DNA from 4 places in the Ureibacillus sp. 179-F W5.1 NHS genome. Region 3 is predicted to be linked to each of the others. Evidence: riboswitches for the same ligand, from Rfam matches in the RefSeq annotation. Region 3 holds a riboswitch; each other region holds the start of a gene.
The links. A riboswitch is a leader RNA that binds a small molecule or an ion and turns the genes downstream of it on or off. The one in region 3 is predicted to bind S-adenosylmethionine.

Region 1 (5,850 bases), on a different contig from region 3:
GCCCAAAAGAAAATAACGAGAGAAAATGGAGCCCGATCAATCCAAGGCCTCTATTTAAGAAAGCAATATTTAAATCAGTTAGTTCTTCGTTATAGAGCACTTGTAGATGAGTCCCTTCTAGTTTTTAGTAAAATAAAAGAAGAAGTATGTGATCAGCTTAAGCAAAGGGAAGGAGCAGATCAATCTTCTTTAAACCTTTTAAAAGCAAAAGAACAAAACTTATTACAATCTCAAGAGAAGTATAAAGAACAACTAAACACTTTCGAGTCTATCATTCAAGAGGATGACATTATCCCTTCTATCGAGGAAATTCATACGATTTGTGAAGCATTGGAAAATGAAATGCAAATATTATTGGAAAACAAAGAAAAAACATCCATTCTTGAAGAACAGTTATCAAAAAAACAACAGGAATTAGAAAGTGTTCAAAAGGAAATGACAAGTGGCCAAACATTATTAAAACAATTTATTTCCCAGTTAAAAGAACTAAACTCGAAGGGATTACAGCTTGAAAAGAAATATGAACAACTTGAACAATTGACAAAACAACATCCGGAACTTGAACTGGAAAAAACAAAATCCAAAATGGAGTCAATTACGGTAGAAATTGATAAAGTCCATAAGAAAATTGAGATGCTTCCGATTGCTCAAAAAATGCAGCTTCAATGGAAAACATTATTAGAGCAAGCTACGGAACATGACTTAGATGAAATACGAAAACTTTATGTTAAACATGCAAATGTCATTGGTACAACATGTGTTGCTTCTGCCAACAAAGAGTTTATGGACAATTATCCGATTTTCGATGTTGTGATTATCGATGAAGTATCAAAAGCAACTCCGCCAGAATTATTGTTACCGATGTTAAAAGGGAAAAAGGTGATTCTAGTAGGCGATCATCACCAGTTACCACCACTAATTGGGGATGATACATTTGAAGAAACATTAGAAACGGTTTTAAAAGAAAGCGACACCTTTGAGGAAAAACGAGAATTAGAAAAATTACTAGAGGAGTCTTTATTCGAACGTCTATATAAAAACTTGCCTGCAACGAATAAAAAAATGTTAGCCATTCAATACCGGATGCATGAAAATATTATGCAAACAATCGCTCCATTTTATAAAAATGGCAATGATTCATTGAAATGCGGGCTATCTGATTCAGATGTATTACGGGATCATAAATTAGAAGGTCCATCTATAAAACGAACGGATCATTTACTATGGATTGATATTCCGAATAGACATCCGTATTTTGAAGAACGGATGAAGGAAGGTTCAAGTCTATATAATGAAGCTGAATTAGAAGTTGTTCGTACTATGTTGCTTGAACTAAATGAAGCGACTGCAAAAGCTAAATCGGAAGGATTAATAGCCCAAGATGAATTAAAATCTGTAGGGGTAATTAGTTTTTATGCTGAACAAGTAAAGCGGATTAACCGACTCATTGAACATGAGTTGAACATTCCTCATTTACATATTCGTACAGGTTCAGTCGATAAATTCCAAGGTATGGAAATGGACGTCATTTTAGTAAGCATGGTTCGTAACAACGATCATAAACACGGCGATATTGGATTTGCGAAGGACTACCGGCGACTGAACGTAGCCCTTTCCCGAGCTCGTGAGTTACTCGTATTAATCGGTAGTATAGAGATGTTTACGAATCGTCCTAAAAAGGAAGAAACGAGAAGCATGTACCGAAACTTGCATCAAATTGTCCAATCACAAAATGGTTACCGAAATCATGACGAATTACTAATTACAACGTAGTAAGGTGGATTTATGGAATTACTTTCATTACAACAATCATTATCTACTCAACTTTTAAAGAAATCGAATATCTCCATTTTGAAGACGGATACTTGGAGTGTACCTGTTCACAGTGTAAATATTACATATAAACCGATATCCCGTACAAAAATGGATATTTTAATGAAAATGATTCTTCAATCCGTTGCGAACAACGCCTTTGAAAATGCAGAACAGCTAAGTGAAATTCTTCTTGTAGAACAACTCTTCATACAAGATTTGTTATCTAAAATGCAAAAAACTGGATTAATTACGAAGGTGGATTCCCATTATCAACAAACGGAAAAGGGACAAAAACAATTACAAAGCGGTGTTTTTGAAGAAGAACAGGATATAAAAACGATAGAATTGCTTTATAGCCCATCCCACCATTTATTTTTAAATGGAGATATTGAAGAAGTACTAGAATATGAAGATTTTCCAGAGCAACTGTATCGATATCATAAACAAGAAGAGGAATTATCGATACAAAACGAACAGGTGATAAAGGGAATTCAAGCATTTGAACAACCCGATTTAGACGATAATGGGGAAAATTTGTCCGTAACCCCATCGATTGATTCTATCGAAGATATCCAAATTAATGATATTCCCTGTATTGAGTTTATTTTATACGACGAAGAACAGGATCATTTCACCGTACGCGTTTGGAATACATTAATTGATAATTGGGATGAAAAGCTCGAACAGGTGATATTCCAAAAAGAACAATCAACTTGGCGGGAAAATTATTTACAGAAAAATAATTAATGAATATTGCAAATATTAGCTTTACGTGATAGTATTATTTTAATTTCATCAATCTTATCAAGAGAAGCAGAGGGACATGGCCCAATGAAGCTTCAGCAACCTCTAACAACCGGTTAGAAAGGTGCTAATTCCAGCAAGACAATTTGTCTTGGGAGATAAGAGTGCGCGTATATAAAATTGTACCCTCTCATTCTCACGCTGGAATGAGGGGGTTTTTATTTATCTTCTCTTTTTAAGATGAAATGAAAGTTAAGAAATGGGGGAACAAAAAATGCCTATTAATATACCAAAGAGTTTGCCTGCTGGAGAAATATTGCGCAAAGAGAAAATTTTCGTTATGGAAGAAGACCGCGCACAAACACAACAAATTCGACCTTTGAACATTTTAGTTTGTAACTTGATGCCAGAAAAAGAGAAAACGGAGTTACAACTATTACGTTTACTCGGAAATACACCTTTACAAACAAATGTTACTTTTCTCAATACCGCTACATACTTATCTAAAAATGTTTCAAAATCTCATTTAGATACTTTCTACAAAACATTCAACGAGATTAAACATCGTCGTTTTGACGGGATGATTATTACGGGAGCACCCGTCGAACGAATGGAATTTGAAGACGTACACTATTGGAATGAAATAACAGAAATAATGGATTGGGCAAAAATCAATGTAACGTCTTGTATGTATATTTGTTGGGGAGCCCAAGCAGCACTTTATCACCATTTTGGTATCGGAAAATTCGAACTTCCTAAAAAATGTTCAGGAATTTATTCCCATGTCATTACCGATTTAACAGTAGATTTAGTTCGAGGGTTTAGTGACGAATATGTAGCGCCCCATTCCCGACACACTTCCGTATCCATCGAGGATGTACGCAACTGTCCTGAACTTCGGTTATTAAGCTTTTCGGAGGAAGCGGGTCCATTTATTATCCAATCTAAGGATACAAAACACATCATGATTACTGGCCACTTAGAATATGATGCTACTACTTTAGCAGATGAATATAAGCGAGATGTGGAGAAAGGTGAACCGGTAGAATTACCGGTCAATTACTTCCCAAATAACGATCCAAATAAAACACCAAAAAATACTTGGCGTGCCCATTCCCATTTACTTTTCTATAACTGGTTAAACTATTACGTTTACCAAGAAACTCCATATGATTGGCATTTTGTTGATGATATGATTGAATTTCACATTTAATAAGATAATGAAAACGGATGTTATGAAACCGATAAAAGGTTTACATCCGTTTTTTTATTTTGACTTAAAATTCAACAATTGAAAAATTTTCAATCATTTTAGTGAACGATTTCTCGTTTCAAAATGTCTAATAAGTATAGGGGGGAAATGAATGGAACAAATCGAATTGGCGAAAAAAGCAATCGCTGGAGATGAAACGGCCTTACTTCAAATTTTAAAACAAGAAGAAAGCACCCATTACCGAATCGCTTTTAGTTATTTAAAAAATGAACATGACTCCCTTGAAGCCATCCAAGAATTTACATTTTGCTGTTTTCGTAAAATACATACAGTAAAGCAAGCAGAATTTCTAAACACATGGCTCATTCGAGTGTTATTAAATGTATGTTCAGATATTCAAAAGAAAAAAAGGCGCTATGAATTAAGAAACGATGTAGCGGAAGGGACTTTCCAAAATGATGATAATCATCTTGAACTTTCTGAAGCTATTTCAAAACTAACTCCAAAACAGCAACAACTCATTTATTTAAAATATTTTTGTGATTTAAAAAATAAAGAGATTGCAAAGGAAATGCACATTTCTGAAGGAACTGTAAAATCGAGGCTACATACTGCATTAAAAAAACTACGATTTTTATTTAGTGAGGGGGGACAGTCATGAACGAAAAGGATTTCGACAAGTTAAAGGAAGAGTTAACGAATATTGTAGTACCTACAGAAAAATTAGCTTCTATGCGACATAACGGATATGCAAAATATAAAAAAAGACAAAAACGAAATCGTCTCTTCTTCAAACAAGTTGCTTTAATAGCCGTTGTAGTCATTATATTTGTTAGTTCCATACGTGTCTCACCAGCTTTTGCAAATGCTGTTGCTAAAATTCCTGGCTTTGCACCCCTTGTTGAAATGCTAACAAAAGATAAAGGTTTAAAAGATATTGTGGATAACGAATACTTTGAAGAACTAAATATTGTACAAACGAAAAACAACATTACACTCACGATTCTCGGTACAATTGCTGATGAAACAGGTATTGTTATTTTTTACGAATTGGAAGCACCTTTCAATATTTCAAATTTAGAGACAAAAGAATTTCAATTAAGTCAAAATGGGGAAGTAATCAATGGTTCCTCGACTTCTGGCTGGCCTTATACAGAACCTACTAAAACCATTCAAGGAAAACTTGAAGTTATTGCAACATCGAAAATCGATTATTCCAAGCCGGATTTTGAAATTTATTTGAAATTTGATGATACAAAGGAAACTTCTTTCACGATCCCATTCACGTTAACAAAACCAATTCAACCGTCTAAAGTTTACGATGTGAACAAACCGTTAAAGATCGACGGTCAAACCATCTATGTACAATCATTAACGATTTCCCCATTAAGAGCAGAATTGAAATTAAAGGTGAACAGCCAAAATACAATGCAAATTTTACAAATCGATCATTTGAAAGTATTAGATGAAAAGGGCGAAGAGTGGGGTAAAGTTCAAGATGGACTTGTCGGACTTGGAAGTTTTCGAGAAGAAACCAATAGTATCTTTATTCAAAGTAACTACTTTAGAAAACCAAACAAAATAACCCTAGTATTAGATCAAATTGAAGCTTTACCAAAGGGAGAAGACTATGTTGAAATTGATTTCCTTCGTCAAAAAATAGTAAAAGTCCCGCCAATTGATGACTTCGATTTAAAGATTCTTGATTCAAACTCCATTGAAGTCACTTATAAATCAAAAGAAGACCATCATGTTCAACTGTTTAGTGACGTGATAGATGCTGAAGGTAATCAATTTTATCATAACAGTTTTAGCGTTTATGAAAATCATAATCGTTTTACAGAAAGTTCCTATCATTTCGATTTAAAAGGTGCTGTTAATCCTGTACAAATTTATTTCTTTAGTTATCCTCACTATTTGGAAGGTTCAACCAAAGTAGAAATTCCATTAACAGAATAATTTTAAAACCCACCGAGCAGTGGGTTTTTCTTTTACATAAATGAATAGGTTAGAAATTTTAAGAAAAAATAGTAGAGAAGGAAGGTGGAACTTTGAGTGAACAAATGAATTATGGAGAA
Region 2 (3,970 bases), on a different contig from region 3:
AACCACCTGGCACCGATAGAATATCGACACCAGATGGCTGCTTAGTCTTTTTAAAGTTGTCTACTTGACAGGGGTAAGTCCACAAATTTCTTTAGATCTGTCAGGTTTTTAATTTGGTTAATAAAAAGGTTTATTTATTTCCAATTGAAACCTTTTGAAGCTAAAAATTCTTTAATGAACGGTCTTCTTTGTTCAACTAAGAAATCAGCCATTTGTTTTGTCCAATTAGACATTTTTTGATTCGAACTACGGCTTGCATAATAGTTTTCCATCGTTGCATCGTATTCATCTAGTAACGTATCGTATTTTTCCGCGTTATAATCATTTTCATGTAAAATCGCTTCAACTGGAAGACGTGGTTTTGTTTCGTTACGTTTTGTCGGAGTTCCGATCGTCATAGCAAACAATGGGAAAACATAGTCCGGTAAATTGAATAGTTCACTAATTTCTTTTGGATTGTTTCGAGCGCCACCAATATAACAAATGCCATAACCAGCATCTTCAGCAGCAATAACGAAATTTTGGGCAAAAATGCCAACATCCGCCACACCGACTATTACATTTTCCGCACTATCTGCCACAATGTCGACTCCATGTTTTTGTCCAGCAACTTGTAGACGTTTAAAATCGACGCAGAATAAAAATGCAGCGCCTGCTGTTTTAAATTGGAACTCATTATTAGACAGCTCACCAAGCTTTTGTTTCTTTTCTTCATCTGTCACCCAAATGACGCTATATGCTTGTACAAAATGTGAGCTCGCAGCCATTTGTGCAGTTTGAATTAAGTCGATTACCGTTTCTTTCGGTATTTGTTCACCTGTATATTTTCGAACAGATGAATGACTACGTAATAAATCCTTTGCTGACATTTCCTTTTCCTCCCCTTTTAAATATGTATTTCCTCTTATAACATATAGCCCTAAAGAGAAAATACTCTTTAGGGCTATATTAGTATATTTTAACATGATTTACAAAAGGGGAACCTTCACTACTAATGGGAATCTGTTTAGTTTTTCTTAAAGGCGGATGTAATTTTTGGTTCCGACCCGATACGTAATCGCTTTACATTTTCCACATGGAGATACAGAGCAATTAAGAATAGAGTAAGGGCGATTAAAAATGGCCAAATCGTTGGCTCGATTAGTAGCGCAGTTACGCCAAAAAAGATATACAAAACAAATACGCCAATAATTAGGTAATTCGTTAGTAGGGAAGTAACAACAAGGGCAAGAACAGCCATTAAACCGAATTTCCAATCGAGTGCAATGAAAATGCCAATTAGAGATGCTGTTCCTTTTCCGCCTCGAAATTTCATATGAACCGGGAAGTTGTGCCCGAGTATAACGGCAGCTCCGATTAAATAAAGTAAAATTGAAATTTGGCCACTCGAAAAATTGGTAAAATTCGTTAAAATGACTCGAAGTAAAACAACTGCCAATACACCTTTTCCGATATCTATTAAAGCAACAAGAACCCCATACTTCCATCCAAGGGATAACGTTGCGTTTGATGCACCTGCATTACCATGGCCAACTTCTTTTAAGTTAACGCCCGATAAAAGTTTAGCCACATTGGATCCATGTAAACAACCAATGAAATAACCGAATATAAGGACGAGAATGATAGGATATAACAAAAACAAAAGGCTCCTTTCCATAAAGATGTATTTATAGTATACTCTATGATTCTATAAGAAGTTTCGAAAAATTAAAAAAGATTATTGACAAGTAAATCACTATGATTTATAGTGAATTCAACGATGGAACATGAATCAAATACCTTTATCCAGAGAGGCGGAGGGACTAGGCCCTATGATGCCCAGCAACCAGCGTGAATACGCAAAGGTGCTAATTCCTACAGATTTTGATTAGATCTGAAAGATAAGGGGAGGAAAAATTGCAGCTTGCAGCCCTCTTCTTTAGAAGAGGGCTTTTTGTTTTTCCAAAAGGTCCTCCTCATACTAAGATCGCCCATCGATACTATATTAGGAGGAAGAAACATGTCACAACAACGTCCGGAAACCCAATTGCTTCATGGCGGTCAAAAACCAGACCCTGTAACAGGAGCAATTGCAGTACCAATTTACCGAACAACGGCCTATGCTTTTGAAAATACGGAGCATGCACGCCAATTGTTCGCACTAGAACAACCAGGAAACATTTATTCTCGCATCATGAATCCAACTGTAGACGTTTTTGAGCAACGAGTTGCTTTACTAGAAGGGGGAACTGCAGCTGTTGCATTATCATCTGGTGCTGCTGCCATTGCCTTTTCTATTTTAAACATAGCTGGTGCAGGAGATGAAATCGTATCAGCTGGTTCATTATACGGCGGCACGTATAATTTATTCGCAAATACTTTACCGCGTTATGGAATTACAACAACCTTTGTAGATGAAAGGGACCCAGTAAACTTTGAGGCTGCTATTACAGATAAGACAAAGGCAATTTATGCAGAAACAGTTGGGAACCCTAGTTTAAACATTTTAGATATTGAGAGAATAGCGGAAATTGCTCATGCGCATGGTCTTCCGTTAATCATCGATAATACATTCCCATCCCCATACGGATGTAACCCGATTGAGTTTGGCGCGGATGTTGTTGTCCATTCAGCAACGAAATGGATTGGCGGTCATGGAACGACAATCGGAGGCGTTGTTGTTGATGCTGGTAAATTCGATTGGACACAAGGTCGATTCCCAGGATTCACAGAGCCAGATGAGTCTTACCATGGTTTACGTTATGGAATTGACACGGCTACGGCTGCATTTGCCACAAAGCTTCGTGTTCAATTATTACGTGACTTTGGTCCAACATTAAGTGCTGATAGTGCATTTAACTTCCTACAAGGGTTAGAAACGCTTCATTTGCGTTATACAAAGCATGGTGAAAATGCATTAAAAGTTGCGGAATATCTTGAAAGCCACCCATTCGTGGAATACGTAAACTATCCAGGGAAAGAAAATTTCCCATCGCATTCATTAGCGAAAAAATATTTGAAAAACGGCTACGGATCAATGCTTACATTTGGCATTAAAGGTGGACGAGAAGTGGGAAGTAAAGTAATCGATAACGTTCAATTATTTTCCCACGTGGCAAATGTAGGGGATGCAAAATCATTAATTATCCATCCAGCATCAACTACTCATCAACAATTATCACCTGAAGAGTTAAAGGTTGCCGGCGTTTCAGAAGAGCTCATTCGCCTATCAGTCGGCCTAGAAGCTGTTGAAGATATTATTGCAGATTTGGATCAAGCATTATCAAAAGCGGTTGAAGGGGTAACGGAAACAAACGCTGCATTATAAAAGTTGATGATGAAAACGACAATTAGCATTCATTGGTGAAAGTCGTTTTCGCTATTTATGCCATTCATGGGGCTGTTGATTTTTTAAAACCTAGTAATTTTATTTGTTTTATTGACATTATAAAGATTGCTTATTATACTTGGTTTAATAAGAACCGATACACGTTGCCACTTTAGTTTTCTTATACGAGGTTAGTAAATTTTCATTCAAGGAGTGTTGTTAAATGGGAAATATTTATAGTGCTCAAAATGTTGCAGCTTTTTTTATATACGAATTAAATGAAAGAAAACAGTTTGTTAATGCCGATGCATTGCAATATTTATTAGCTGAAGTAGAGTCATTGTGGAATGAGCATTATGGGCATAGTGCATTTTCGGAGGAAAAGGCGAATTTCATTGAAAATCCATATATAATAAAAGAGGTTTATGAGACGTATAAAGAATACGGTCAGCAACATATAGAGTTGCCGGCAAAAGAGTGGTATTTAGAATATGGTCAATTTCAACTTGTATACCGTACAATCGGTTTACCAGCCTTTACAGCTGAAGAAAAGTTGCTTATGAATATCATTATGAATAAGTTTCCTAAAAGCATTTTGAAAAAAGTATCTTAATCTTCCCATTTAACAATAAAGTCAGCACAAATTAAAATGTACCCTATAAG
Region 3 (5,850 bases):
TGAATTAATCTAATTTTTAGATAAATGGGGTGAAAACGTTGGAATTACGCCAATTGCGATACTTTGTAGAAGTGGCAGAAAGGGAACATATTTCTGAAGCAGCCGAACATTTACATGTCGCCCAATCAGCAGTCAGCAGACAAATTGCAAACTTAGAAGACGAGCTAGGTACAGCACTTTTTGAGCGAGTAGGTCGAAATGTGAAGCTGACACCAATTGGTAAAATCTTTTTAGACCATACAGTTACCGCACTGAAGGCAATTGATTTTGCAGTCAAACAAGTGGAAGAATATTTAGACCCCGCAAAAGGAACCATTAAAATTGGCTTCCCTACTAGTCTTGCAAGCTATGTATTACCAACCGTTATTTCTGCTTTTAAAAAAGAATATCCAAATGTTATGTTCCATTTACGCCAAGGATCATATCGCTATTTAATTGATGCCGTAAAAAATCGAGAGCTTAATTTGGCTTTTTTAGGCCCTGTACCACAGGCAGACGAAAGCATCAATACAACGATCTTATTTAGTGAGAAAATCCATGCTTTACTTCCTGCTAGCCACCCGTTAGCTAAACGAAACAAAATTCATTTATCCGACCTACGCCATGATAATTTTGTATTATTTCCGGAAGGGTATATTTTACACAAAGTCGCCATTGATGCTTGTAAATCGGCAGGCTTTATCCCAAACGTTACTTCTAAAGGGGAAGATATGGATGCATTAAAAGGATTAGTTGCTGCCGATATCGGTGTATCACTCCTACCCGAAAGCTCTTTGTACGACTCGACACCACGTTTAACCGTTAAGATGGAAGTGGAAAGCCCTATTTTAACAAGAACTGTCGGTGTCATCTATCCGACTAATCGAGAACTCGGACCGTCGGAACAAGTATTTTTAAAATTTATTAACACATTTTTCTCAAGATTAAATCGTTTTATATAATGTAAAAAAACCTTCGGATCAATCCGAAGGTTTTGTAATAATTATTCATTTACAGGTACGACTGCGCCGCCCCACTCATCAAGAATGAATTGTTGGATTTCGTCAGAATGAAGTACTTCAACTAAACGTTTAATCGCTTCATTATCTTTGTCTTCAGAACGTACAGCAATCACATTTACATATGGAGATTCAGAATCTTCAATTGCGATAGAATCTTTAATTGGGTTAATACCCGCATCGATTGCGAAGTTCGAGTTAATTACAACCGCATCGCCTTCGCCTTCTTCATAATACGTAACTAACATTTCTGGAGCAGAGCTATTATCAATCTTAAAATTTTTAGGATTTTCAACGATATCATCAACAGTTGCTACTGCTTTGTCGACATTTTCATCTAGTTTAATTAAACCTTTTGCTTCTAAAAGAGTTAAAATACGACCTTGGTCACCAACAGAATTAGAAATAATAATCGTTGCACCTTCCGGTAGCTCATCTAATGATTTATATTTTTGAGAATAAATACCGATTGGTTCGATATGAATGCCACCAGCGTTTACAAAATCATAACCTTTATCTTTAATTTCAGTTTCTAAATAAGGAATGTGTTGGAAGTAATTTGCATCAAGATCACCAGACTCTAAATCTTGGTTCGGCATTACATAATCTTGGTAAGGTTTAATATCTAATTCAATACCTTCTTCAGCTAGAATTGGTTTTGCTTGTTCTAAAATGATGTCATGTAAACCGTTTGAAGCACCGATTGTAATTGTTTTTGATTCTTCTTTTCCACCTTCACCAGTTGTCTTTTCATCTTCAGCGCTACCACAAGCTGCTAAAGCAAGTACGACTACTGATATCAATAAAAATGATAAAAATTTCTTCATTTTCTTGTTCCCCTTTTCTTAATATCTTATATATGTGAACGGTCTTACCGTAAGCACTGGAGTGATCTTTATCGTTTATCGGTCTTTGTTGTTATAAAGTCCCCAATAAATTGAATAATAAACACAATAATTAAAATAATAATGGTTGCCATTAGTGTTACATCATCACGACTACGTTGGAAACCATCGATGAAGGCTAAGTTTCCTAACCCTCCAGCACCGATAATTCCTGCCATCGCAGTGTATCCTACTAGCGTTACTGCCGTTACTGTAATACCTGAAAGTAAAGCTGGCATCGATTCTGGAATTAATACTTTCCAAATAATTGTAGAAGTTTTCGCTCCCATTGAACGGGCTGCTTCTATAACTCCTTTATCAATCTCACGTAATGCGATTAATACCATCCGCGCATAGAAAGGTGCTGCCCCAATGATCAATGCCGGCAAAGCTGCTTCTACCCCGCGAATTGTTCCTAGTAAAAACTTCGTAAATGGAATTAATAAAATAATCAATACGATAAATGGAATCGAACGGAAAATATTTACTAATGATCCGGTAATAAAGTTTGCAATTTTATTTGCCCAAATTTGATGTGGACTCGTTAAAAACAATACAATACCAACTATTAAACCAATAACAAAGGTTGCTGCCGTTGAGATGATTGTCATATAAAGGGTGTCATATGTAGCTTGCCACATATCTTCCCATCGAACATTCGGAAATAATTCACTAAGCATGTTCAATCACCTCCGTTTGAATTTCTATTGAATTGAGTAAATCTAATGCTTTTTGAACGTTGCTATCTTCACCAACAATTTGAACAATTAATGTTCCATATGGTCCACTTGCCGTTTGTGAAATGTTACCGTGAACAATATTCACTTCTACATCGAACTGTTTAATTAATTGGGAAATGATTGGCTGTTCCGTCTTATTTCCTATAAACGTTAGTTTCACAATTTTACCCGTTGGATAATTAGCTAAAATTTGTTCAATGGAATTTTTTGAATCCTTTGTCCCAGACACTTGCATAACAAAGTTTTTCGTAATATCTGCTTGAGGTTGTTGGAACACTTGAAGAACATCGCCTTGTTCCACAACTTGTCCCGCTTCCATCACGGCCACACGGTGACAAATTTTACGAATGACGTGCATTTCATGGGTAATCAAAACAATTGTAAGACCTAGACGCTTATTAATATCTAATAACAATTCTAAAATGGAATCTGTCGTCTCTGGATCCAACGCGCTCGTTGCTTCATCGCAAAGTAACACTTCTGGATTATTAGCTAACGCCCTTGCAATTCCTACCCGCTGCTTTTGCCCCCCTGATAATTGGGAAGGATATGCTTTGTCTCGACCAGATAATCCTACTAAATCGATCAACTCTTTAACCCGTTTTGTACGTTCCGCCGCTGGAACACCGGCAATTTCCAATGGGAAAGCGATATTTTCCGCAACTGTGCGGGACCATAGTAAATTAAAATGTTGGAAAATCATACTAATTTTTTGTCTTGCTTGACGAAGTTTACTACCTGAAATAGAAGAAATCGGCTGACCGTTTACAACAACCGATCCAGCAGTTGGTTTTTCTAATCCATTTAACAAACGAATCATTGTACTTTTTCCTGCGCCGCTGTATCCAATGATGCCGAATATTTCACCTTTTTGAATGGTTAAATTAACATTTTTTACAGCTGCTATTTCACCATTTTTTGTTTTATATATTTTCGATATATCCTTTAGCTCAATCATATATGTACTCCTTTATATTACGCCTCAATAATTTATGTTGAGGAAGAAATGTATGTAAAATACACAACTTTTTTATCCTTTTCTTTTTAATCCCAAAATAAAAACCCTTTCTACAAAGACAAGTAGAAAGGGCACGCAATAAAACTTCTATTTACGATAACCGTTCTCTTATCTTTCAAAGTATCCACTTCGCGTGACTTGGCACCTTTTCACATAATGTGATGGTTGCCGGGTTTCATAGGGCACTTCCCTCCACCGCTCTTTATAAGAGTTACGATATTTAATTTTAAGATTATGGATGTAACTTTATCACGTTCATTTTAAGTAGTCAACTACTTTTTTAACTTTTCGTATAAATAGGGTACAGATTGAAAGGCATACACTTTTTCAACCTGATTATCCCTACTAATCAACAAACAAGGAACACTTTCTATTTGATAATCAAATGCTAGTTGTTCTAGAAAATTAATGTTAGCTTTACCTAAAGGTAGTTCAGGCAATAGTGTTTCTATTACGTCCAACATTTTGGAGGCGACTGCACACGTTCCGCACATAGGGGTATACAAATAAAAAGCCGTTAACGAATTTTGCTCCTTTTGCTGCTCCCAAGTTTCAATCGTCCATTCTTCCATCTTTCATCATCCTACTCAATTTTATATCAATAAGCTGCATTTTTTCTAAAAGAACCGGTTATCCCATAAGTAATTATACTTCTGTGGATGAAGATAAATATTGTTTATGCACTGAAAACTTTGCCTCATTTAATAAATGGGCCAACACTTTTTTAGGCGCATTGGCAACTTCTATATACGTTCTAGGAATGAAAAGGTGGATTGCTTCCGAATAAATTCTTTTCGTCAACTTTCTCAACTTTTCTCCCGAATTATCCGCATCAAATAAAGTGTAGAGCTTACATTCTTCAAAGGGCTCTAAAAGATCCAGTAAAGCATCTTCACTAATCGTCCCATTTGTACAAATAATTTTAACATCCTCAGCAAAAATTGGTGCAATGTTCAACTTATCCGATCGGCCTTCAACAATTATACACTTTTCAACAGTCATTTGCTTCACCCCACGCTTTGTAGTTATACAGCTAAAAAATGTCTGCAAATATGCATAAAAAATTAGAAAAAGAAGATGGTTACTTATTATATTTTATTGTAAAAAAAACGCCAGTGGTTTTCTGGCGTTTTTACTATATCATATTCTTATTCTGCATCAATTAATTCATTATATTGCTCAGGAGTTAATAAAGCATCAACTTGCGAAAGATCTGTTGGTTCAACAACAATCATCCACGCTTTTTCGTATGGTGATTCATTAACATATTCTGGACTATCTTCAAGCTCAGAGTTAATTTCAACAACTTTCCCTGAAATAGGTGCATATAGTTCTGAAACAGTTTTAACAGATTCTACACTACCAAATGGCTCGTTTAATTGAATTTCGTCGCCTACTTGTGGAAGTTCTACGAAAACAATATCGCCTAGTTCCGATTGGGCAAAGTGGGTAATTCCTACACGTACTTTTCCATCTTCTACTTTAATCCATTCGTGTTCTTTTGAATAACGTAAATCTTTCGGTGTGCTCACTAAAAACCCCTCCAAATATGTAATTCATTCAAGTTTAGTTTGACATATTTCTATAGCAAATACAAGCTAGTTCAGATGATTATTTCCAAGATTCTGCAAACTCAGCTTCTTTAAAACCTAACGTTACTTTTTCACCGTCAGTTACGATTGGGCGTTTAATTAACATCCCGTCAGAAGCAAGTAATTCTAGTTGTTCATCTTCAGACATTGAACTTAATTTGTCCTTTAACCCTAACTCTTTATACTTCATGCCAGATGTATTAAAAAATTTCTTTAACGGAAGGTTACTTGCTTTCCAATACGACTTTAACTCTTCTTTTGTAGGGGTTTGTTCTACAATATGAATTAGCTCGTAGGAAATACCGTTTTCATCTAGCCATTTTTGAGCTTTTTTGCAAGTTGTGCAGCGTGGATATTGAATCAATTTTAGTGTCATTTCACTACTCCTTCATAAGTTATAAAATTTAAATAAAGTATACCAGAGATTGATTGTACTGAAAAAGATAAAGTGAAACTTCAATCAGTAGATTATTATTTTGGATCTCGCTAGGAGACTTCGCTGTCTTTCATTTAATAAAAACAGCCTAAATGCAAAATACCATTCCTAACAAATAAATAGAAAAAGGTATCCAAAGAGGATACCTTGTTTATTTCGTCTTATACAATATATTTTTCAGC
Region 4 (5,850 bases), on a different contig from region 3:
GAACCGAAGCATGTAGAGAATACTGGCTCAGGAGATGTTACGCCACGTTCTGTACCTGCTAATTTTGAAGTAAATCCACTTAAGAAGTGGTACATTGCTTGCTCTTTCGTTAATTTGCTGATTGGAGGTAATACTCCGAAAGCATCAGCTGTTAAAAATACGATTGTTTTCGGATGTCCTGCAACGGAAGGTGTAACAATGTTATCGATAAAATGAATCGGATAAGCAGCACGAGTATTTTCCGTTAATGTTACATCATCATAATCAGGAATACGAGTTTCTGGGTCAATTACAACATTTTCTAAAACGGAACCAAAGCGGATTGCGTTATAAATTTCCGGTTCTTTTTCAGCGGAAAGGTTAACCGTTTTTGCATAACAACCACCTTCGATGTTAAATACGCCATTGTCTGACCATCCATGTTCATCGTCACCAATTAACTTGCGATTGCTATCAGCAGATAAAGTTGTTTTACCTGTACCAGATAAACCGAAGAATAACGCTACATCACCAGCTTCACCAACGTTTGCTGAACAGTGCATTGACAGGATATCACGTTCTGGTAATAGGTAGTTCATAATACCGAAAATAGATTTTTTCATTTCACCAGCGTACTCAGTACCACCAATTAAAATGACTTTCTTTTCTAAAGATACAATAATGAATGTTTCGGAAGTAGTACCATCTACTGCTGGATCTGCCTTAAAGGTAGGAGCTGAAACAATTGTAAATTCAGCCACATGAGAAGCTAACTCATCTTTTGTTGGACGGATGAATAATTGATGACAGAATAGATTGTGCCATGCATATTCATTAATTACTTGGATTGGAAGTTGTGATTCTTTATCAGCTCCTGCAAACCCTTTGAATACAAATAGCTCATCTTTTTCTTTTAAATAGTTTACAACTTTAACGTAAAGGTTATCAAACACTTCAGCAGAAATCGGACGGTTTACATTACCCCAGTCGATTTTGTCTTTTGTGCTTTCTTCTTCTACAATATATTTATCTTTAGGAGAACGGCCAGTATATTTACCTGTTTCAGCACGTAAAGCGCCATCTACAGTTAATGTTGCCTCTCCACGTTCGGTAGCTTTTTCCACTAATTGTGGTACTGAAAGTTGAACATTTATATTTTCTCCGTTTAATAATTCCTTCAGTTCATTTGCAATTTCTACTGAATTCATCGATTAAATACCATCCTTTTTTAAGAATTCCCACTTGCATTGGGAGGGTTGATTAATTTCAAAAATAGTATAACACATTGATTTAAATAATCTATACTAATTCCTGAAAATTATTTTATAATTTTAAAACATTTCATGATTTAGGTAAAATCCATTGACAATTAAAGTTACTTTACGTAAGATGTTGTGTTGAACGGATACTCTTATCCCGAGCTGGTGGAGGGTCAAGGCCCTATGAAGCCCGGCAACCTGCATTTTCATTTTATAATGCGATGGTGCCAACCTGATGCAAGGGGATACCCTTGAACGATAAGAGTGAAAGGTAATGTAATGAAACGACAATTCCTTTTACTCATGCAAAAGTACTTGAGTAGAGGAATTTTTTTTTTCAATTTAGAACACAATGAAAAGGATAGTTTAACTACCTATTTTATATGTGCCTTTCTAAATCCATGTATCAAATTACGAATAAGTGAATTTCACTTGCCATAACTTTTGATGCCACTCGATAAAAACTAGATTTCAAAAATGTTCTACAATACATTTTATACGAAATCTAACACAAAAGGTAGCTAAAAATTGTTCAGAACATGTTTTTGTACATATTTCATTATACAATTACTGTCCTTTTTAACTATCTTTAAAAAGATGGAAAATTTAAGCTAAACAAAAAATATCATTGTGACGGCTTGAAGTACTAATCTTTATAAGTGGGCTAAACATGGGTAATAGAGTACCGTATCAACAACGAGGAAAGAGTCTCGCTATAAACTTAGGAGGAAATCAAATGACAAACCGTCGACTGTTTACATCAGAAAGTGTAACAGAAGGGCATCCGGATAAAATTTGTGATCAAATTTCCGATGCTATTTTAGATGCAATCATTTCTGAAGACCCAAATGCACGTGTAGCTTGCGAAACAACGGTAACAACTGGATTAGTGTTAGTTGCCGGGGAAATTACAACATCTACATATGTTGATATTCAAAGTGTTGTTCGCAATACTGTTGCGGAAATTGGCTATACACGTGGGAAATATGGATTCGATGCAGAAAATTTAGCAGTATTAACTGCTATCGGAGAACAATCTCCTGATATTGCGTTAGGTGTAGATCAAGCTTTAGAAGCACGTGAAGGATCTATGACTGATGAAGATATCGAAGCAATTGGTGCTGGTGACCAAGGTTTAATGTTTGGATTTGCATGTAACGAAACGCCAGAATTAATGCCATTACCAATAAGCTTAGCTCATAAATTAGCTCGCCGTTTAACGGAAGTTCGGAAATCAAAGGAAATTCCATATTTACGTCCCGATGGTAAAACTCAAGTTACAGTAGAATACGATGAAAACAATCATCCAATTCGGATTGATACGATTGTTATTTCTACTCAACATGATGAAGATGTAACATTGGAACAAATTCAACAAGACTTAAAAGAAAAAGTAATTAATGAAGTTGTTCCTTCTGATTTAATCGACTATGAAACAAAATACTTCATTAACCCGACAGGACGTTTTGTTATCGGTGGTCCTAAAGGGGATGCTGGTTTAACAGGACGTAAAATTATTGTCGATACGTATGGTGGTTATGCTCGTCACGGTGGCGGGGCATTCTCAGGTAAGGATCCTACGAAAGTAGACCGTTCTGCCGCATATGCTGCAAGATATGTAGCGAAAAATATCGTAGCAGCTGGTCTTGCAGAGCGTGCTGAAGTTCAATTAGCATATGCCATCGGTGTAGCTCGACCTGTTTCAATATCAGTGGATACGTTTGGTACAGGTAAAGTAGAAGAAAATAAATTAGTAGAATGGGTAAGTGAATTGTTTGATCTACGCCCAGCTGGCATTATTAAAATGCTTGATCTACGTCGTCCAATGTATAAACAAACGGCTGCTTATGGTCATTTTGGTCGCACAGATTTAGATGTCCCATGGGAAAACACTGATATCGCTCAAAAATTAAGAGAAAAGGCCGGACTTTAATTTTCTACATGAAAGAAAATTAGGCTGATTCATAGATAACAAGAAAAAATCTGCGAGATTTCTAAGGTGGTTTTTCCCACTTCAATAGAAATTAAGCAGATTTTTTTTTATTTCGGAATGAATATGTAAAAGAAAAATTAATGGAAGAAAAATTTAAATAATGTTTTAAGCATCCTTTTTACAATAGATAAAATGTATAAAACAATTAAGGAAAAAGCGAATATAAAAACATACAGAAGGATTTTTTGAAAAAACAAAATTAGTTGGTCGCTCCCTATTTCATCTAATGCAATCGATATGATGAGGGGAGTTAAAAATACGATGACCGGTGCAGTAAAAATAATAAGGCTGATTAGTAACCATTCAGATCCCTTTATAAGACGTATTACGAAGCACCCCTTCTTTATTTATATGAACAAAAAATAGAGGTAATACTTCGAAGATTTTAATAAAAAGAGTGTAACATGAAAGTTTACACTCACTTAAGAACATTATTTTTGAATTGATTTGTAGTATTGTCCCTTTTCAACGTATTCTCGGATAATGCGGTCCATATCTTCTCTATCTTCTGGGGTAACCATACGAACTACTTTTGCTGGTCTACCCATTGCTAAAGAATTAGGTGGAATTTTTTTACCCGGTGGTACTAAACTACCAGCACCGATAAATGCACCCTCTCCTATCTCAGCACCGTCTAATATAATGGATCCCATCCCAATTAATGCTCGTTTACGAATCACGCAGCTATGTAATGTTACTTGGTGGCCAACTGTTACTTCGTCTTCTATGATTAAAGGATTGTTCGGGCTTTGATGCAAACAACTTAAATCTTGAATGCTACAGCGTTTCCCGATTATAGTAGCTGATACATCCCCACGAATTACCGTATTAAACCAAATGGACGTCTCTTCACCAATTGTGACATCACCAGTAATTACGGCATTATCGGCAATAAATACAGATGGGTCTATTTTAGGATTTTTATTTTTAAATGGATAAATCATCGAAAAATACCTCGTTTCTAAGTATGATATATTATTATCGTATCAAATAAATAAAAGTATGGAAAATAATAATTGGTATATATATCCACAACTGAATAAGTAATGGGCAGGAGGGTGCGTTATGTGGAAATGGGAAGCAGATGGACAAGCAAAGGCAGTAGTCGTTATCATACATAGCGTTTTTGAACATCATCGTTGGTATGCTTGGTTAATTGAAAAACTTCGCTTAGAAGGTTATCACATTGTTATGGGAGATTTGCCAGGCCATGGCGAACATTTAAAATATTCAAAGGTTCATGACGAAACGATTGAAGAGTATTTAGATTATATTAAAAAGTTAATGGAAAGTGCTTTAACATATCAGTTGCCGGTTTTTATTATTGGTCATGGATTAGGTGGAACATTAGCTATTAGATTTTTAAAGAAGAATACAGTGGAATGTGCAGGTCTTATTTTAGCTTCGCCTTGGCTTCATTTAAAGAAAACGGCTAATTTACTTACGAATGCAATTACAAGTTTAGGAACTATAGCATCGAACAAAAAAATCTCGTTGAAGTTCGATAAAAATATGTTAACTAGAAATTTAGACGGCTACAATGAAATGGTTGATTATTTACCATATCATTCCAATGTAACGGTAAGATGGTTTAAAGATATCCATAATTTAATGAAAAATATGACGGCAGAACAGGAAGGGACATTAGCATTACCCATTTTGTTAATGGTTGCTAAAGAAGATAAAATTACTGATCCTCAGCCTGCAAGAAAATGGTTATTTAATCAAATGTCGTCGGAAATTCAATATAAAGAATGGCCGAACAGTTATCATAACTTATATCATGATTATGAACGGGAAGAAGTATTTACGTATGAGAAGGACTTTATCAATAATGTTATTCGTTCGTTAGGATACATTATTAAATAAAATGACATTTAAAGAAAAGAACTATCCATGAAATTCCTTTCGTTGGATAGTCTTTTTTTATGCGAATTCCAAATAGTAGAATAATGAAAATGAATACAATAAATTATCTTAATATTCTAACGTTTTATTTTTATAGTAATAGATAAAAATTTTTATTGAATTGAGGTTTTAATTTATGTAATATAAAGAATATTCTAAATAATAAATGAAAATGAGGTGCATCCATGATTGAGGAGATTGTTACGTGGTTAAACGATATGTTATGGGGTCCAGTAATGATTTATGGTATTTTAATCGTCGGACTACTGTTCTCCATCTTAACGAAATTTGTTCAAGTCCGAAAAATTAAGGATATGTTTGTCCTAATGTTTACAGGAGAAAAATCGGAAGCGGGTATTTCGTCATTCCAAGCTCTATCAATAGCATTATCCGGTCGAGTTGGTACGGGTAATATTGTAGGTACAGCTACAGCTATTGCTTTTGGTGGACCAGGTGCTGTATTTTGGATGTGGGTAACGGCATTTATTGGAGCATCAACTGCATATGTGGAATCAACATTAGCTCAAATTTATAAAGAAAAGAAAAATGGTGTTTACCGAGGAGGTCCAGCCTTTTATTTAGAAAAAGGTACAGGTCAGCGTTGGTTTGGGATTGTCTTTGCAATAGCTGCCATTTTAGCAGTAGCTATTTTAATGCCTGGGGTACAATCAAATGCGATTACTAGTGCGGTAAATAATGCTTTTGGTGTTG

Region 1: linked by a shared signal. The riboswitch ahead of metA (homoserine O-acetyltransferase MetA) and the one ahead of ACH0B5_RS15220 (methionine ABC transporter ATP-binding protein) in region 3 are both predicted to bind S-adenosylmethionine.
Region 2: linked by a shared signal. The riboswitch ahead of ACH0B5_RS17690 (O-acetylhomoserine aminocarboxypropyltransferase/cysteine synthase family protein) and the one ahead of ACH0B5_RS15220 (methionine ABC transporter ATP-binding protein) in region 3 are both predicted to bind S-adenosylmethionine.
Region 4: linked by a shared signal. The riboswitch ahead of metK (methionine adenosyltransferase) and the one ahead of ACH0B5_RS15220 (methionine ABC transporter ATP-binding protein) in region 3 are both predicted to bind S-adenosylmethionine.

Annotation. Positions count from the first base shown of each region.
Region 1 is NZ_JBIQFG010000005.1:74,149-79,998, reverse strand. Features, by position in the region: gene ACH0B5_RS04270 (DEAD/DEAH box helicase) at 1-1,773, shown strand, start outside; gene ACH0B5_RS04265 (hypothetical protein) at 1,786-2,562, shown strand; SAM riboswitch class I at 2,614-2,724, shown strand; gene metA (homoserine O-acetyltransferase MetA) at 2,834-3,772, shown strand; gene ACH0B5_RS04255 (sigma-70 family RNA polymerase sigma factor) at 3,924-4,433, shown strand; gene ACH0B5_RS04250 (DUF4179 domain-containing protein) at 4,430-5,731, shown strand; gene ACH0B5_RS04245 (MBL fold metallo-hydrolase) at 5,824-5,850, shown strand, end outside.
Region 2 is NZ_JBIQFG010000080.1:99-4,068, reverse strand. Features, by position in the region: gene ACH0B5_RS17705 (IS3 family transposase) at 1-45, shown strand, start outside; gene nfsA (oxygen-insensitive NADPH nitroreductase) at 135-869, opposite strand; gene ACH0B5_RS17695 (glycerol-3-phosphate acyltransferase) at 1,007-1,636, opposite strand; SAM riboswitch class I at 1,779-1,887, shown strand; gene ACH0B5_RS17690 (O-acetylhomoserine aminocarboxypropyltransferase/cysteine synthase family protein) at 2,000-3,307, shown strand; gene ACH0B5_RS17685 (hypothetical protein) at 3,531-3,920, shown strand.
Region 3 is NZ_JBIQFG010000044.1:12,210-18,059, forward strand. Features, by position in the region: gene gltC (glutamate biosynthesis transcriptional regulator GltC) at 39-941, shown strand; gene ACH0B5_RS15210 (MetQ/NlpA family ABC transporter substrate-binding protein) at 983-1,825, opposite strand; gene ACH0B5_RS15215 (methionine ABC transporter permease) at 1,894-2,562, opposite strand; gene ACH0B5_RS15220 (methionine ABC transporter ATP-binding protein) at 2,555-3,580, opposite strand; SAM riboswitch class I at 3,746-3,851, opposite strand; gene ACH0B5_RS15225 (thioredoxin family protein) at 3,913-4,212, opposite strand; gene ACH0B5_RS15230 (toprim domain-containing protein) at 4,286-4,642, opposite strand; gene gcvH (glycine cleavage system protein GcvH) at 4,789-5,172, opposite strand; gene ACH0B5_RS15240 (arsenate reductase family protein) at 5,252-5,608, opposite strand; gene ACH0B5_RS15245 (acyl-CoA dehydrogenase family protein) at 5,830-5,850, opposite strand, start outside.
Region 4 is NZ_JBIQFG010000072.1:504-6,353, forward strand. Features, by position in the region: gene pckA (phosphoenolpyruvate carboxykinase (ATP)) at 1-1,187, opposite strand, end outside; SAM riboswitch class I at 1,388-1,503, shown strand; gene metK (methionine adenosyltransferase) at 1,975-3,171, shown strand; gene ACH0B5_RS17460 (gamma carbonic anhydrase) at 3,663-4,175, opposite strand; gene ACH0B5_RS17465 (alpha/beta hydrolase) at 4,297-5,100, shown strand; gene ACH0B5_RS17470 (alanine/glycine:cation symporter family protein) at 5,325-5,850, shown strand, end outside.